2 linked regions of the Variovorax paradoxus B4 genome follow. The protein of the gene in region 2 purifies or fractionates together with the protein of the main gene of each other region. This does not show direct contact. Links are inferred from orthologs where the notes say so. Each region holds a gene or a part of one and is shown on either strand. Other genes may lie near its edges. The genes, in order: VAPA_RS26795 and VAPA_RS23490.

Evidence for each region.
Region 1: the proteins of VAPA_RS23490 (region 2) and VAPA_RS26795 purify together in Escherichia coli (affinity purification with mass spectrometry, with the first as the bait; 2 studies listed by BioGRID). This does not show direct contact. The link is inferred for Variovorax paradoxus B4 from one-to-one orthologs.

Annotation. Positions count from the first base shown.
Region 1 is NC_022247.1:5,731,485-5,740,042, reverse strand. Bases 1,799-4,792 are described here. They hold VAPA_RS26795 (FKBP-type peptidyl-prolyl cis-trans isomerase), read right to left. Parts: upstream 3,537-4,792; coding sequence 3,060-3,536; downstream 1,799-3,059. Other genes in these bases: VAPA_RS26785 (aminotransferase class IV), read left to right, coding at 4,490-4,792; VAPA_RS26790 (amino acid ABC transporter ATP-binding protein), read left to right, coding at 3,675-4,457; VAPA_RS26800 (CYTH and CHAD domain-containing protein), read left to right, coding at 1,799-3,035. Also shown: VAPA_RS26805 (amidase family protein), read right to left, coding at 1-1,340; more of VAPA_RS26800, read left to right, coding at 1,416-1,798; more of VAPA_RS26785, read left to right, coding at 4,793-5,443; VAPA_RS26780 (transporter substrate-binding domain-containing protein), read left to right, coding at 5,494-6,345; VAPA_RS26775 (amino acid ABC transporter permease), read left to right, coding at 6,380-7,060; VAPA_RS26770 (amino acid ABC transporter permease), read left to right, coding at 7,063-7,731; VAPA_RS26765 (GntR family transcriptional regulator), read left to right, coding at 7,770-8,453; VAPA_RS26760 (LysR family transcriptional regulator), read right to left, coding at 8,461-8,558. UniProt on the Escherichia coli protein: Folding helper with both chaperone and peptidyl-prolyl cis-trans isomerase (PPIase) activities. Chaperone activity prevents aggregation of unfolded or partially folded proteins and promotes their correct folding.
Region 2 is NC_022247.1:5,044,643-5,053,037, reverse strand. Bases 3,994-6,824 are described here. They hold VAPA_RS23490 (DsbC family protein), read right to left. Parts: upstream 5,855-6,824; coding sequence 5,132-5,854; downstream 3,994-5,131. Other genes in these bases: VAPA_RS23485 (FAD-dependent monooxygenase), read right to left, coding at 5,875-6,824; VAPA_RS23495 (M61 family metallopeptidase), read right to left, coding at 3,994-5,132. Also shown: DNA oxidative demethylase AlkB, read left to right, coding at 1-2; VAPA_RS23510 (sigma-70 family RNA polymerase sigma factor), read left to right, coding at 463-1,134; VAPA_RS35260 (hypothetical protein), read left to right, coding at 1,131-2,399; VAPA_RS23500 (enoyl-CoA hydratase), read right to left, coding at 2,449-3,228; more of VAPA_RS23495, read right to left, coding at 3,276-3,993; more of VAPA_RS23485, read right to left, coding at 6,825-7,011; VAPA_RS23480 (MOSC domain-containing protein), read left to right, coding at 7,102-7,983; rbsD (D-ribose pyranase), read right to left, coding at 7,994-8,392; rbsK (ribokinase), read right to left, coding at 8,389-8,395. UniProt on the Escherichia coli protein: Acts as a disulfide isomerase, interacting with incorrectly folded proteins to correct non-native disulfide bonds.

The sequences.
Region 1 (8,558 bases), 690 kb from region 2 along the record:
AGGGCGAGGGTGCTGCGGTCCTCGAAATACGGGCCGACGATCTGCACGCCGAGCGGCAATCCGTCGGCCGTGAAGCCTGCGGGAGCGACCGTGGCGGGCAGTCCGCCCAGGCTCGCGAGCCCGGCCCAGGCACCCAGCGCGCCATAGGGTGTCGGCCTTTCATCGACAGTGAGCGTGCGCTTCTCGAAATCGGGCTCGGCCACATGCTCGAAGGCCGCGCAGCCCACCGCCGGGCACAGCACCGCTTCGAATTGCGTGAACAGCGTGCGCAGCTGCGCCCGAATACGCGTGCGCGCGGCCAGCAGGTCGAACCAGGTGCGCAGCGGCATCGGCGACCGGCCACCGGGCTCGGCATGCGCGAGCACGGTCTGCACGATCTGGCCGTAGGTGTCGCCGACTTCGGCCAGGTCGGGCAGCAGGTCCGAGGCTCGGGCCACCGAGACGCCCGCCTTCGCCAGCCGCTGCCCGGCGCCCTCGATGGCGGCGCGCACATCGGCCGCCACCACGGCCTGCGGATGCGCGGTGACCACGAGCACGCGCCAGTCCTTCGCAGCCGCATGGCGCGGCGCAGGCAGCACGAAGCGTCCCTCCGCCACATGGGCCGCGTCAGGTCCGGCCAGCACATCGAGCGCCAGCGAGAGGTCGTCCGCACAATGGCCGATCGGTCCGATCACGGAGGGCAGCCCGGCCGGCACCTCCTCGGTGCCCGGAAACGCGAAGCCGCGCGTCGGCAGCAGGCCGTGGCTCGGCTTGTGCGCGTACACGCCGCAAAAGCTCGCGGGAACACGCAGCGAGCCCATCAGGTCGCTGCCGAGCTCCAGCGCCACCATGCCGGTGGCCACCGCCACGGCGGCGCCGCCCGACGAACCGCCCGGCGTGCGCTTCGCATCGAGCGGGTGCACGGTGCGGCCGTACACCGGATTGGCGCATTGCCAGTCGGCCAGCGCGGGCGGCACGTTGGTCTTGCCGAGAATCACCGCGCCCGCCGCCTTGAGGCGCTGCACGGCCACGGCGTCCTGCTGCGGCACGAAATCGCGAAACGGCGGCAGGCCCCAGCAGGTCGGCAGGCCGGCAACGTTGAAAGCCTCCTTCACCGTCATCGGCACGCCCAGCAGCGGCCGGCGCTCGCCGCGCGCGAGCGCCGCGTCGGCTTCGGCGGCCTGGCAGCGCGCGCGGTCGAAGTCGCGCACCACCACCGCGTTGAGCGTGCCATCGAGCGCCTCGATGCGGGCGATGGCGGCTTCGCACAATTCCACCGCGCTCACCTGTTTGGCGGCCAGTGCCTTGGCCGACTGTGCGGCTCCGGCGGCCAGGAGAGCGGTGGGGTCGAGGGTGGTCATGGTGCATGCCTTCCTGCTGCTTATCCATTGCAGCGACAGTGCTCGCATGGCGCGCAATGAGAAAGACAGAGCATCATGGCCGCCATGGAAATCGAGTTCAAGTTTCACATTCCCGCGGGGCGCCTGAAAGCCGTCGAGGCCGCCATGCGGCGCGGCACCGTGGTGCGCACCCGCCTGCAGGCGCGCTACTTCGACACCGCCGACCAGGCGCTGGCCGCCCAGGGCATCGTGCTGCGCCTGCGCAAGGAGGGGCGGCGCTGGGTGCAGACCGCCAAGGCCACCGGCGACAACGCGCTGCACCGGCTCGAACACAACGTCGACCTTGGCGCCGCGGCGGCGGGCGGTGCAGCGCCGGCCGTCGACCCGCAGCGCCACCAGGGCACGCCCGTGGGCGAGCGGCTTGCCAAGGTGCTGGCCGCGAGCGGCGCCCCGCTGGTCGAGCGGCAGTCCACCGACATCGTGCGGCTCACGCGCGACGTGCGCACCACCGGAGCCGGTGCCGCCGTGGTGGAACTGGCGCTCGATGTCGGCAAGGTCGTCGCCCATGCGGGCACGCCCGGGCAGCGCGAATCGCCCGTGTGCGAGCTGGAGCTCGAACTCAAGCGCGGCGACGTGCGGGGCCTGGTCGCGCTCGCGCGCCGCTGGTCGCAGCAGCACGGCCTGTGGTTCAGCACCGTGTCCAAGGCCGAGCGCGGCGCGCGCCTGCTGGCGAAGCTCGATGTGGTTCCGGCCGTGAAGGCCGAGACGCCACGCTTTGCCGAAGAGAAAGAAAAGCTCGACGGCCGCGCCATCCAGCAGGCCGTGGTCGCGTCCTGCCTGGCGCAGATGCTGCCGAACGCGAGCGAGATCGCCGCGGGCAGCACGGATGAAGAACAGATCCACCAGCTGCGCATCGGCATCCGGCGCCTGCGCACCGCGCTGCGCGAACTGGCAGGGCTCGACCAGCGCACGGATCTTTTCAACGGCGCCGAATGGGAGCCGCCGCTGGTCGAGGCCTTCCGCGCGCTCGGCGCCCTGCGCGACCGCGAGCAGGTCGTGAAGCTGGCGCAGCCGCAACTGCGCGATGCGGGTGCGCCGGAGTTCGATCCGCTGGCTGGCGACGATGCGGCGGCCGGGGCGCCGTCGCCCGGCGAGGTCGTGCGCTCGCCGGCGTTCCAGTCGGTGCTGGTTTCGCTGATCGGCTTCACCGCGGCCACCGCTGCGCAAGCGCCGCCACAAGGCGATGCCGGAGGCGCCGGGCAGCCCCCGTCAGCGCCGGCGCCGCTGAATGCCGGCGAGGCGCGCCGCCATCTGCGCAAGCGCCTGCAGCGCCTGCATGAACAGGCAGTGCGCGACGGCCACCGCTTCGAATCGCTGGCCACCGAAGACCAGCACCGCACGCGCAAGCGGCTCAAGCGCCTGCGCTACCTGGCCGAATTCGTGGCGCCGTTGTTCGCCGATGGGAATGACGAAGATGAAAAGTCATCGCCCGCCGGGCGCTACCTGAAGCGGCTGCGCCCCGCGCAGGACGCGCTGGGCGAATTCAACGACGAAGCCGTCGCGCTCGCGCTCTACCGCGAAGCCACCGGGCGCGATGCCCGCGCATGGTTTGCCGTCGGCTGGTTCAGCGGGCGCCATGCGGCGGGCGCGAAGGCGTGCTGCAAGGCGCTGGGCAGGATCGAGAAGGCGCCGCGGTTCTGGAAAAAGAAGAAGTAGAACCAGGCCGCTGAACCCGATTGGTCAGTGATGGTGCCCGTGCGCACCATGCACGTGCCGATGCTCGATTTCCACCGGCAGCGCCGCGCGCACGTCCGTCACCTGGAGGCTGAAGCGCAGCGCCTTGCCCGCCCACGGATGGTTGCCGTCGAGCAGCACGACCGGGCCCTTGATCTTCATCACGGTGAAGAGGTGCTCGCTCCCGTCGTCGAGCCGCCCCTCGAGTTGCCCGCCCACCTTCACGCCCGGCGGAAAGTCGGTCTTGGGGATGCTGCGCACCAGCGACTCGTCGCGCAGGCCGAAGGCGTCTTCGGGCGCCAGGTTCAGCGTGGTCTGGAAGCCCTTTTCCTTGCCATCGAGCGCTTCCTCGATCTTGGGCAGCGTGTTCTCGTAGCCGCCATGTAGGTAGGCCATCGGCTCGGGGCTGGCTTCGATGAGCTTGCCCTGGGCGTCGGCAACCTTGTACTTGAGGGTGACGACCGTGTCTTTTTCGATTTTCATGGGGGGCGATTCTCCCGCAGGGGCGAACCGGCCGTGCCGCGGCTGACGAGCGCCCCCGCGAGACGCGTGGCATGGACCTTGCATGGATAGTAGAACTCCCGATTGTCGATTGTCCGACAATCAATACCATCGCATGCCATGACAGCCGCCACGCCCGTTCTCCGCATCCAGGCCCTGCACAAGCGCTTCGGCAGCCACCACGTGCTGCGCGGCATCGACCTCGACGTGCTGCCCGGCGACCGCATCGCCATCATCGGTTCGAGCGGCTCGGGCAAGAGCACGCTGCTGCGCTGCCTCAACTTCATGGAAATGCCCTCTGCCGGGCAGGTGGTCCTCAAGGGGCGCGCCGTGGGCCGGCCCGTGGCGGGTTCCGACACCCTGCGCTATGGCGAGAGCGAACTCAGCGAGGTGCGCAAGCAGGTCGGCATGGTGTTCCAGCAGTTCAACCTGTTCCCGCACATGACGGTGCTGCAGAACGTCATGGAGGGGCTGGTGACCGTCAAGCGCCTGCCCGCGGCGCAGGCCCGCGAGCGCGCCATGGCCGAAATCGCCAAGGTCGGCCTGGCGGAAAAGACATCCGCCTACCCGGGCCACCTGTCCGGCGGCCAGCAGCAGCGCGTCGCCATCGCCCGTGCGCTGGCCATGGAGCCCGAGGTGCTGCTGTTCGACGAGCCGACCTCCTCGCTCGACCCCGAGCTGGTCGGCGAGGTGCTCGGCACCATCCGCGCGCTGGCCGACGAGGGCCGGACCATGCTGCTCGTGACGCACGAGCTCGGCTTTGCCTACCACTTCGCCAACAAGGTGGTGTTCCTCGCCGACGGGCTGCTGCACGAGAGCGGCACGCCCGACGAGGTGCTCAAGCACCCGAAGCAGGAGCGCACGCAGCGCTTCATCGAGCGCTTCACCGCCTTCCACTTCTGACCCCCACGCGAACCACCGCAGGACCCTCATTCATGCACGCCGACAGCGCCCCCTCGACGACCAGTTCCCAGGCCTACGCCCCCGATGCACGCAACGACGCGGTGCTCGTCTACGTGAACGGGCAGTTCGTGCCGCGCCACCAGGCGGTGGTGTCGGTGTTCGACGCCGGCTACGTGTGCGGCGACGGCGTGTGGGAAGGCGTGCGCCTGGTCGACGGCCGCATCGTGTCCTTCGACGCCCACATCGACCGCATGTACGAGGGCGCGAAGTCGATCGCGCTGGACATCGGCATGACCCGGGCGCAGACGAAGCAGGTGGTCGTCGACACCTTCCTGCGCAACGGCATGCGCGACGGCGCGCACGCACGGCTCATGGTCACGCGCGGCGTCAAGAAGACGCCCAACCAGGACCCGCGCTTCATCATCGGCGGCGCCACCGTGGTGTGCGTGGCCGAGCACAAGGTGGTCACGCCGGAGGCCAAGCGCAACGGCCTGAAGCTCTTCACCTCGACCTTGCGCTGCAGCGGGCCGGACGTGTTCGATCTGCGGCTCAACTCGCACAGCCGCCTCAACCTGATCCAGGCCCTGATCCAGGCCATCCAGGCCGGCGCGGACGAGGCGCTGATGCTCGATCCGAACGGCTTCGTCTCGAGCTGCAACTCCACCAACTTCTTCGCGGTGCGCAACGGCGCGCTGTGGACCTCGTCGGGGCGCTACTGCTTCAACGGCATCACGCGCGCCACCGTGGTGCGGCTCGCACGCGAGGCGGGCATCCCGGTGCACGAAGGCGACTTCACGCTGGCCGAGGTCTACGCGGCCGACGAGGCCTTCGTCACCGGCACGCTGGCCGGCCTCACGCCGGTGTCGTCGGTCGACGGCCGCGCGCTGGTGCCGCTCGGCCCGCTCACGCAGCGGCTCGACGCGCTCTACCGCGCCTACATCGCCAGCGCGAACGAGGCCCACGGCGCGCTGCCCGCGGCCGCCTGAACACCGCATCGCCTGCCCCCTTCAACCTCAGTCCACGGAAAGCCCATCCCATGAACGCCACCACTCCCTTGCGGCGCCTGCGCCGTGCCGTCGCCCTTGCGCTCGCCGCCTCCCTCTCGCTCGGCAGCCTCGCCGCCGGCGCGCAGACCGCCACGCTGCAGAAGATCAAGCAGAGCGGCGAGCTGCGCATCGGCGTCGCGCCCGGCGACCCGTGGTACTTCCGCGATCCGGCCTCCGGCACCTGGACCGGGCTCGGCGTGATGCTCGGCGAACAGGTCGCCAAGGAGATGGGCGTGAAGATGACGCCGGTCGAGACCACCTGGGGCAACAGCGTGGCGGCGCTGCAGGCCGGACAGATCGATGCCATGTTCGTGCTCGACGCCACCGAAGAGCGCAAGAAGGCGATCGACTTCCCGGCCAGCCCGCTGCTCTGGTACGCGCAGGGCGTGCTCGCGAAGGAAGGCCTCGTCGCCAAGAACTGGGCCGACCTCGACAAGCCCGAAGTGCGCATCGGCGTGGCGCTCGGCACGGCCACCGACCGCGACCTGACCACGCGGCTGCCGAAAGCGAAGATCGAGCGCTTCACCAACACCGACGAGACCGTGGCCGCCTTCATGTCGGGCCGCGTCGACGCGATCGGCTTCTACCACCCGGCGCTGGTCATCGCGTATTCGAAGATCCGCAAGGGCAAGGTGCAGGTGCCGCAGCCGGTCGTCGCGCTGCCGACCAGCGTGGGCATCCGCCGCGAGGCCGACGCGGGCTTTCGCAACCAGCTCGACGGAATCATCGCCAAGCTCTATGCATCGGGCCAGACGCAGGTACTGTACGGCCAGTACCTCAAGACCAAGGGCATCGACCCGGCCACCGTGCCCGGCGTGATGAAGGAAACACTCGGCCAATAGGCCGAGCGGATCGAACTGGCCGGGCGAGCGCCAAATGAACTACGACTGGGACTTCAGCGGCGTCTGGTCGCACCGCGACATGCTGCTCGCGGGCTTTGTCGGCACGATGAAGATCGCCGCCGTCGCCATCGCGCTGGGCGTGGTGTTCGGCGTCGTGCTCGCGGCCCTTCGGCTGTCGGGCAGGGCGTGGCTCGCCAGGCCCGCGCTGTGGATCATCGAGTTCTATCGCAACACGCCGCCGCTGGTGCACTTCTTCTGGGCCTTCTACGCATTGCCGGTGCTCATCGGCGTGAGCCTGGACCCGTACGCGGCGGCGGTCATCGCGCTGTCGACGCAGTCCGGCGCGTTCTTCGCCGAGGTGTTCCGCGGCGGCCTGGTGTCGATCGAACGCGGGCAGTGGGAAGCGGCGCGCGCCATCGGCATGCGCTCGCACCAGGCCTTGCGCCGGGTGGTGCTGCCGCAGGCGCTCGCGCGCATGCTGCCGCCGTTCATCGAGCGTTCGTTCGAACTCATCAAGACCACCGCGCTGGCCTCCACGCTGGCCTACTCCGACCTGCTCTACCAGGCCATGCAGCTCAACTCGATCACCTTCCGGCCGCTGGAGGTGTACACGGTGGTCGCGGCCATCTTCTTCCTGGCGCTGTTCTCGCTGAGCCTGCTCGCGCGCATGGCCGAGCATCGCCTGGCCGTTTCCACCCGCGCTGCAGGACACTGACGATGGACTTCACCTGGGACTTCTCGGCCGTGCTGCAGCACTGGCCCGTGCTGCTCAAGGGCGTGGGCGTCACGGCCGGCCTGTGGGCCGTCGCCTTTCCTTCGGCCATGGCGATCGGCCTCCTGGTCGCGCTCGGCGCGCGGTCGAAAAGCCGCCTCGTGGGCACCGCGACGCGCGGCTACATGGAGCTGTTCCGCAACATCCCGATCCTGATCCAGCTGGTGTGGTTCTTCTACGCGTTTCCGATCCTCACGGGCTGGCAGCTCACGCCCTACGTGGCGGCGCTGCTGGCGCTCTCGCTCAACGCATCGGCCTACTGCTCGGAGATCTTCCGCGGCGGCATCGCCTCGCTGCCGGCGGGCCAGTGGGAGGGTGCGCGCGCCCTGGGCATGCGGCGCGTGCAGGTGCTGCGCCGCGTGGTGCTGCCGCAGGTGCTCAAGCGCATGCTGCCGGCTTTCACCAACCGCGGCATCGAGCTGGCGAAGAACACATCCATCGCTTCCGTCATCGCGGTGCACGAACTCATGTACCAGGGGCGCGCGCTGAGCGCCGCCTACTATCGGCCGCTGGAAATCCTGACGGCCGTGGCCGTGGTGTACTTCGTGCTCATCTACCCTGGCGCCTACGCGGCAAGCCGCCTCGAAAAACGCCTCGCCTTGCGCAGCCACTGACGTCCACCGCCCACGCCCCCGACATCCGACCCGCCGCGATGAAGACCCTCCCCGATTTCGCCCCCGCTCCCTCGGCCACGCGGCGCGACTACGTGGCGCAGACCCTGCGCGACGCCATCCTCACCGGGAAGATCGCGCCCGGCACGCAGCTGGTCGAGAGCCACTTCGCGATGCAGTTCGGCGTCAGCCGCGGCTTGCTGCGCGAAGCGATCCGCGAGCTCATCGAAACCGGCCTGCTCGTGAACAAGCCCTACGCCGGCACCTACGTGACGGACATCAGCGAGGAAACCATGAGCGACGTGTACGAAGTGCGCCGCATCATGGAAAGGCAGGCGTTCATCCGCCTGTGGCCGCAGCGCGACGAAGCCTTTCGCGCCGAGATGACCGCGCGCTACGAGGCATTGGCCGAAGCGGCCTCCAGCAGCGAACTGCATCGCGAGAGCGCGGCGGAGGCCCACTTCCACGGCCTGGTCTACGAGCGCTGCGGCAATCAGCTGCTGCTCGACGTCTGGCGCCAGATGACGCAGAAGATCCAGCTCGGCTTTGCGGTGTGCCGCCTGACCCACGCGCCCAAGCCCGACTTCGCGGAGAACCACCACCTGTTCCTCGAGCTGGCGATCGGCAACGACCTCAACGCGATGCTCGAGGAGCTCGATGCGCATTTGCTGCGGGGCTTGTCGACCATTCGACACGCGCTGCGCAACACGGCCCCGCGCGGCTGAGCATGGGTCACGAAATCCGGTCGGCCCGCAACATCTCCGGCAGTGCCTCCACCGCGCTGAGCTTCTCCATCACCATCCCGATGAACGCCGACACCGCCAGCGGCA
Region 2 (8,395 bases):
GAAGCGGCCGTTCAAGTCAAATTGATGACTTGTTCCTTTTTTCTGTGCACAACTCTGTGGGTTGTCTGAGGACCGGGGACGCCAGAGCCAGCATTGACGGGGGTTGGCACTAGGTTGCCTGCGGAATGGGCACCGGGCCTGGTGGCAAAAAAACCAGACGCAACGAGGAATTGGAACGGCCGTCTCGAAAAACAAAAAAGCCTTGCAAGTCGTTGACTTGCAAGGCTTTCAATAATGTTGGTGGCTCTTCACGGACTCGAACCGCGGACCTGTGGATTATGATTCCATCGCTCTAACCGACTGAGCTAAAGAGCCGTTCGGCACAGTTTTGCACCGAGCCCAAGATTATAGCGCAGGCTGTGGGCCCTGAATCAAGCCCGGCGCGCAGCACTCGGTGCTTTTTTGCGACGGCCAACCCCGAAGCCGGCCGCCGCCCGTACAACCCCGGGTGAAAATCCGCCGATGTCTGCGCTGCCCCGCGCCCCTTCCGCCAAAGCCTCCACCGAGCGCGACGCCATGCCCGACGACCAGTTGATGTTGGCCTATGCGCGTGGCGACGGCGCGGCGTTCGACGTGCTCTACGCGCGCCACGAGGGCGGGCTGTTCCGTTTCGTCAAGCGGCTGCTGGGCACCCGGCTGGCCGCGCAGGCGGACGAGGTGTTCCAGGACACCTGGGTGCGCATCATCTCGGCGCGCGACAGTTTCTCGCCGCAGGGCGCCGCCTGGCGCACCTGGGCCTTCACGATTGCGCACAACCTGGCGATGGACCGGTTGCGCGTGAGCGGGCGCGAGGTGGCGCTCGATGCGCATCCGGATGATGGCGACGACGCTACCGCCTTTCCCACGCTCGACCGCGGCGTGCGCGGCGCGATGGATGCCGCGGCGCATCCATCGGCCGAAGAACTCGCGTTCTGGCGCGCCGCCGGGCGGCGCCTGCTGGCCTGCCTCGACGAACTGCCGGCCGAGCAGCGCGCCGCGTTCCTGCTGCACCATGAAGACGGGTTGACCGTCGAGGCGCTGGCGGCCAGCCTGGAGATCGGCTTCGAGACCGTGCGCAGCCGCCTGCGCTATGGGCTGCAAAAACTGCGCGGCTGCATGGAACGCTACCTGTCGGTGCTGGAGCAGCGCGCATGAACACCGGCAGCGGCAACGGCACCCCTGGCTTCGACGATGGCGGCGAGGACGCGGCGCTGCGCGATCCCGCACTGCGCCGCGCGCTCGACCATGCGCCCGACAGAGACGCGCTGCCCGATCCGCGCACCCGCGACGCCATCCGGAAGATGGCGCACAACCTCGCACCCGTTCCCGCAGCGGCGCCGGCGGCCGAAGACAAGAGTGCCGCGCCGTGGTGGCGCCGGCTGCTCGGCGGCGGCGGGGGATCGCGTGCGCGCATGCCGTGGAACGCGGCCTTTGCGACCGTGCTGCTGGCCACCTTCGTGACCGTGCTCTGGCATCGCGAACCGGTGCCCGATGCGCGGCTGGATGGAGAGGCGGGAGTTGCCTCGGCGCCTGCGACCGCTCCGGAGGGGGTGCCGTCTGCGGCCATGGTTCCGGCCCCAACTGCGACTCAGGCGCCAGCACCTGCCCAAGCACCGGCACCAGCTGCGACACCGGCGCCCGCTCCGGCTCGGGCGCCCGCTCCGGCTCCGGCTCCGGCTCGGGCGCAGCCGCAGCCGCAGGCCGATGCGGCACGAGACGCGGTGAGCGAAGAGTCCCTGCGAAGCAGGGATATCGCGATGCGCCGATCGGCGCCGCCGACCTCCGGCAAGCAGGCTGCTGCACCAGCGCCCGAGCCCCAGATCAGCGAGGCCGCGCCAGAGTCCTTGCCACTCCCCGCACCAGCGCCACCAGCAGCAGCGATCGCACCGGCGCCGCCTCCTCCCGCCATGGCTCCCGCCGCGCCGCCTGTCGCCCGCGAGGCCGCCGGCGGCGGCGTTTCTGCGTCTTCTCCAGCCCTGTCGGCGCCGCAGCGCAGCCCCAGCGCCGAGGCCGCCTCCGGCATGTTGCGCTCGGCCCCCGCGCCGCGCGCGGCTGTGGTGGCTGGCAAGGCCGCGGCAAGCCCGGCCGAGGGTGCGCCGGCGTTCTCGGCGCTCGACCAATGGACGTCGCTGAACGCAACAGGCGCCGGGCAGGGCGTGCGCCATGCCCGCGGCGACACCCAAGGGCTGGCCGCGCTGGTCAACACGCTGGCCCGTTCGGCCACCACGCCGGGCGCCGAACTGGCCGCGCCCGTCGAGGCGCGGCTGGAGCTCTACCGTGGCGCCACCTTGCTCGCGGTGCTCGAGATTGCGGGCGACCAGGTGCGCTGGACGCCGCAGGGCACGGCGGCCGGCGCGTCGGTCGGCACGCCGCCGGCGCAGGCGCTGGCCGAGTTGAAGGCGCTGCTCGCGCGCCGGTAGCGCAGCAAGCAGCCGCCGGCGCGGTGCGCAACGAGGCGCAGGCTGTCGCTCAGGCGTTCTTGAAGTCCGGCTGACGCTTGGCGAGGAAGGCGTCCATGCCTTCCTTCTGGTCGGCCGTGGCAAACAGCGCATGGAACAGCCGGCGCTCGAACATCACGCCGTCGGAGAGGCCGCTCTCGAAGGCGCGGTTGACCGACTCCTTGGCCGCCATCACCGCGATCTGCGAGTAGCCCGCGATGACCAGCGCGGCGCCCAGTGCCTCGTCGGCCAGCTTTTCGTACGGCACCACGCGGCTCACGAGGCCCGCGCGCTCGGCTTCGGCCGCGTCCATCATGCGGGCGGTGAGCGCCATGTCCATCGCCTTGCTCTTGCCCACCGCGCGCGGCAGGCGCTGCGTGCCGCCGGCGCCGGGGATCACGCCGATCTTGATTTCGGGCTGGCCGAACTTGGCGTTGTCGGCCGCAATGATGAAGTCGCACATCATCGCCAGCTCGCAGCCGCCGCCCAGCGCAAAGCCGCTCACGGCCGCGATCACCGGCTTGCGGATCGAGCGGATGGTTTCCCAGTTGCGCGTGATGTAGTCGCCCTTGTAGGTGTCGATGAAGCTGTACTTGGCCATCGCCGCGATGTCGGCGCCGGCCGCGAAGGCGCGTTCGCTGCCCGTCAGGATGATGCAGCCGATGGCGTCGTCGGCGTCGAAGGCCTTGAGCGCGGTGCCCAGCTCGGTCATCAGTGCGTCGTTGAGCGCGTTGAGCGCCTTGGGGCGGTTGAGGGTGACGATGCCGACCTTGCCTGCTTCGGTCCGCACTTCGATGTTTTCGTAGCTCATGGGTGTCTCCAGGGGAAGGGAAAAACGCGGTTCACTATATGCGCTGATCAGCGCCGCGCGCCCGGCGCGAGCCAGGCCGCGACCTTCGTCGCGTCGTGCGAGAACAGGCGCCAGGTGGTCGCACCCTCCGGCAGCACCAGCGGCAGCCTCAGGAGCTTGCGGTCGCGCGCCACCAGCGCGGTGCAGCGGGTGGCGTCGCCGAGGTACAGCGCCAGGTCGTCGAGCTTGGCGATGCGCCAGGCCTGCGCGGGGCGCTGCTGGCCCCTGCGGCCGACGGCGGGCAACTCGATGCCGATCCATTCGTCGTGGGCCGAGAAACCGGCCTTTTCGGCCGCGCCGCCGCGCAGCACCACCTTGACCTGAACGCTTCCGTTGGCCTCGGCCACGCGCAGGCCCAGTGCCTGCGCCTGCTGCGACGGATCCTCGAGCGCGGCCACGCCGTGCGCGCGCAGCAGCTCTGCCAGTGGCAGCTCGTCGGTAGCATGCACCCACTGCGCGATTTCGGCCGCATAGGAGCGGCCGCCCACGGCTTGGAGCGCCGCGGCCACGTCGGCTTCGCTGATCGGGCCGCCATCGCCTTGCGTCCACAGGTGGCGCATCACGTCGTCGAGCGTGCCCTTGCCTTCGCGGCGCAGCGTGAGGTCGAAGCACAGTGCCACCAGCGCGCCCTTGGTGTAGTAGCTGACGGTGCCGTTGGGCGTTTGCTCGTCCTGCCGGTAGTACTTGACCCAGGCGTCGAAGCTCGCCTCGGCCACCGACTGCACGAGCCGGCCCGGCGTCTGCAGCACCTGGTTCACGGTCTTGTTGAGCAGGCGCAGGTAGCCCGCGTCGTCGATGCGGCCGGCGCGGCGCAGCAGCAGGTCGTCGTAGTAGCTGGTGAAGCCCTCGAAGAACCACAGCATCTGCGTGTAGTTCTCGCGGCCGTAGTCGTAGTGCGCGAACTCGGCCGGGCGCATGCGCTTGACGTTCCAGGTGTGGAAGTACTCGTGGCTGATGAGGCCCATCAGCGTGGTGTAGCCCTCGGGCTGCTTCTTCGCGCCGCGCTGCGGCAGGTCGCGCCGGTTGCAGATCAGGGCGGTGGAGTGCCGGTGCTCGAGCCCGCCGTAGCCATCGTCCACCGCATTGAGCATGAACACGTAGCGGTCGATCGGCAGCTTGGGGCCGCCCCGCTTGCCGGCCTTGTCGCCGTGCCAGAAGCGGATCTCGGCTTCGCAGATGGCTTGGGTGTCGGCGATCAGGCGCTCGCCGTCGAACGAGGCGGCGGCACCTGCGATGACGAAGCGGTGCGGCACGCCGCAGGCTTCGAACTCGGCGCTCCAGAAGGGGCCCATCTCGACCGGGCTGTCGGCCAGCTCGTCGTAGCCGGCGGCGAGGTAGCGGCCGAAGCCATGCTTGTCGATCTTCGAAGGAACGAGCGCGGTGGCGCACGACCAGCGCGCATCATCGCCGGGCGGCAAGGCGGGGGCGCCGATTTCCAGCGCATGCGGCGCATCGGTCTGGCCCTCGACGCGCAGGCAGAGGCTGGTGCCGTTGAAGAAGCCGCGGTCGGCATCGAGCCACGCCGTGCGCACCGAGTTGTCATAGGCGCAGACCTGGTAGTGCAGCACCAGCGGCTGGCCCGGCACGCAATCGACCTGCCAGCTGCACTTGTCGAGCTGCGTCAGTGCGGGCTTGCGGCGTCCTTGCGTGGCGCGCAGGCCCTGCAGGTTTTTTGCGAACTCGCGCACCAGGTAGCTGCCCGGGATCCACACCGGCAGCGTCACGCGCTGCTGCGCGGAGGGGGCTTCGATGGTCAGGGTGACGGCGAAGAGGTGCGCATGCAGGTCGGCGCATTCGATGCGGTAGCGCACCGCGGCGGCCGGCGCAGCCGCTCGCGCGCGCCGGGAAACGGTCGGCGTGGCCATCAGTTGATGGATGCGGCGAGTTGCTTCTCGACCTGCTCCGCGGGAATGGCGCCCGGCGCGCGGGTGCCGTCGCTGAAGATCAGCGTGGGCGTGCCGGTGATGTTGTACTTGCGGCCGAATTCGACGTTGCGCTGCAGGGCCGTGACGTCGCAGCTGGTTGCCGCGGTGGCGGGCTTGACGCTGGTTTCCATCCAGTCGCCCCATGCCTTGCCCTTGTCCTTGCTGCACCAGATGTCGCGCGACTTGACGGCCGAGTCGGGGCCGAGCACGGGGTAGAGGAACAGGTAGACGGTGACGTTGTCGACCGTCTTCATGTCTTTCTCGAAGCGCTTGCAGTAGCCGCAGTTCGGGTCTTCGAACACCGCGAGCTTGCGCTTGCCGCTGCCGCGCACGATCTTGATGGCGTCTTTCACGGGCAGCTTGTCGAACGAGACCTGGCTGAGCTTCTCGATGCGCTCCTCTGTCAGGTTCTTGCGCGCATTCACGTCGATGAGGTTGCCCTGCAGCAGGTAGTTGCCCTGCTCGTCGGTGTAGTAGATCTGGAAGCCGTTCACGCGCACTTCGTAGAGGCCCGGCAGCGGCGACTTGGTGACTTCGTCGATGGTGGGGAACTGCGGAATGCGCGCCGGAAGATTCTTGCGGATCTCGGCCTCACCGGCCAGGGCCGTGGCGGCCGCAGCCAGCGTGCAGGCGGCGAGAAGAAGGTTGCGTGCGAGTTTCATTGGAAGTCCGGTCGATGGATTCATGCCTTCAAGCCCATCGCCTGGTTGGCGATCCAGTGCTTGAGGAGGCGCGTGCGGTCGAAACCGCGCATGCCCCAGTTGCGCAGCGCGGGCAGGGGCCCCACGCTGTGCGAGAACAGCTGCTGCAGGCCGTCGGTGGCCAGGCTCATCTGCAGCACGTCGGCGCGGCGCGCGCGCTCGTAGCGGCGCAGCAGGCGCGGGTCGCCCACGCTGCGCCAATATTCGCGCTGCCGGATCACCTCGGCCAGCATGGCCGCATCGGCGAGGCCGAGGTTGAGGCCCTGGCCCGCGAGCGGATGCACCGTGTGGGCCGCGTCGCCGGCCAGTGCCCACGACTGTGCGGCCGCGCCCTGCGCCTGCGGCATGGTGCCGGTCCAGCGGTCGGCAATGGCGCGCGCGAGCGGCCAGGCGGCGCGCTCGCTCGTGAGCCGAAGCGCGCCGAGCGCGCCATGGCTGGCTTCGCTCACCGCGGCGCTGAATTCCTCGTCGCCTTGCGCCAGCAGGGCGGGCGCGCGGAGCTGGTCGACCGACCACACCAGCGCCAGCGAACGGCCCTGCACGCCGCCCATCGGCAGCAGCGCCAGCACCTCGCCCGTGTCGTTGAACCACTGGCGCGCCACGCCGTCGTGCGGCTGCGCCGCTTCGAGCCGCGCCGCAATCGCATGCTGCGGGTAGCGGGTGACCGCGTAGCTCACGCCGAGCGCGTCGCGCGTGGCGCTGGCCTTGCCTTCGCACACCACCGTGAGCGGCGCGGGCACGGGCTCGGACACGATCTCGACCAGGGGCTGGAAGCGCACCGCATCGGCCAGCTGCTGCTCGAGCGCGGGCACGTCGACGATCCAGGCCAGCGCATCGACCTTCTGCCGCACGGCGCTGAACTGCACCCGCCCGCCTTCGTCGCCGTTCACGAGCATCTCGCGCACGGGCGTTGCATGCGCCGCGTCGGGCCATGCGCGCAGGGATTCGAGCAAGGTGCGGGAGGCGGTGTTGAGCGCGTAGGCCCGGATGTCTTCCTTGCCCGCCGCGGAGGGCGGAACCACCAGCGCGACGCGCACGCGCTCGCGCGCGAGCAGCAGGGCCAATGTGCGGCCCACGATGCCGGCGCCGCGAATGCAAACTTCAGGAGGGAGGGCCATTCGGCCATTGTAAGAACAAGCCCATCCCCCGGGCTGCGCCGCTGGCGGGCCGATGCGGGACAATCGCTGCCGAATTCCAAGGAACCCCACGTGCCACAGCCCGCTTTCGATCTTGAAGCCACCATTGCGCGCCTGTTCGTCTACCCCGTCAAATCGTGCGCGGGGGTCGAGCTTCCCGAGGCGTTGCTGACAGAGACCGGCCTGGAGTTCGACCGCGCCTGGATGGTGGTCGACGCGCAGGGCGAGTTCGTGACCCAGCGGCAGCTGCCGCGCATGGCGCTGATCCGCCCGCAGATGAAGCACATGGAAGTGGTGCTGCGCGCGCCGGGCATGCTGGCCCTGCACCTGGCGTTCGACCGGGTCGAGAAACCGGTGCGCGTGCGCGTCTGGAAGGACGAGGTGGCGGCCTACGACATGGGCGACATCGCGGCCCAGTGGTTCAGCGACTTTCTCTCCGAGCCGGGCAAGCCGCAGGCGCTGCGGCTGGTGCGCTTCGACCCCGAGCACAAGCGCCTGTCGAGCCTGCAGTGGACCGATGGCGTCGAGGCGACAAACCAGTTCGCCGACGGCTTTCCGCTGTTGGTGGCCAGCGAGGGCTCGCTGGCCGAACTCAACGAGCGGCTGGCCGCTGCTGGCCACGATGCGGTCGGCATCGAGCGCTTCCGGCCGAACATCGTGCTGGCCGGCATCGAGTCGCACGACGAGGACCGGGTCGACGCGCTGCACGTCGCAACCGGCGAAGGCGAGGCCGAGCTCAAGCCCGTCAAGCCCTGCACCCGCTGCCCGATTCCCGACATCGACCCGGCCACGGCCACGAGCAGCCCCGAGGTCGGCGACATGCTGCGCACCTACCGTGCCGATCCGCGCGTCGATGGACGCATCACCTTCGGCATGAACTGCATCGTGCTGCAGGGCGTGGAGCACATGCTCAAGGTGGGGCAGGCGGTGGGTGCGAACTACCGCTTCGAATAGCGGGCTCTATCTAGAAAGTTACGCCGGCGCACAGGACGATGTTGGCGTAGGGCGTGCATTCGCCCGTGCGGATCACCGCCTTGGCGCGCGCGCTCAGGCGCTTGAGTTCCTCGTGCGACACCGTCTCCGGCAGGGCGGCCAGCTGGCCTTCGCACCACGCCGGCAGCTGTCCCGCCGGCAGTTGCCCGATGGCTTCGCGCGCGATCAGCGCGCGCTCCACCTGCATCTCCGACAGCACGGCCTTGAGCACGTCCGCGACCCGCGGAATCCCCGGCGTGAGCGCCAGGTCGATGCGCCGGGGGCCGTCCGGGATCGGCAGGCCCGCATCGCCGATGACCACCATGTCGCCGTGCCCCAGCGCGGCAATCACTTGCGAGAGTTCGGCATGCAGCAGGGGAGAGCGTTTCACAGC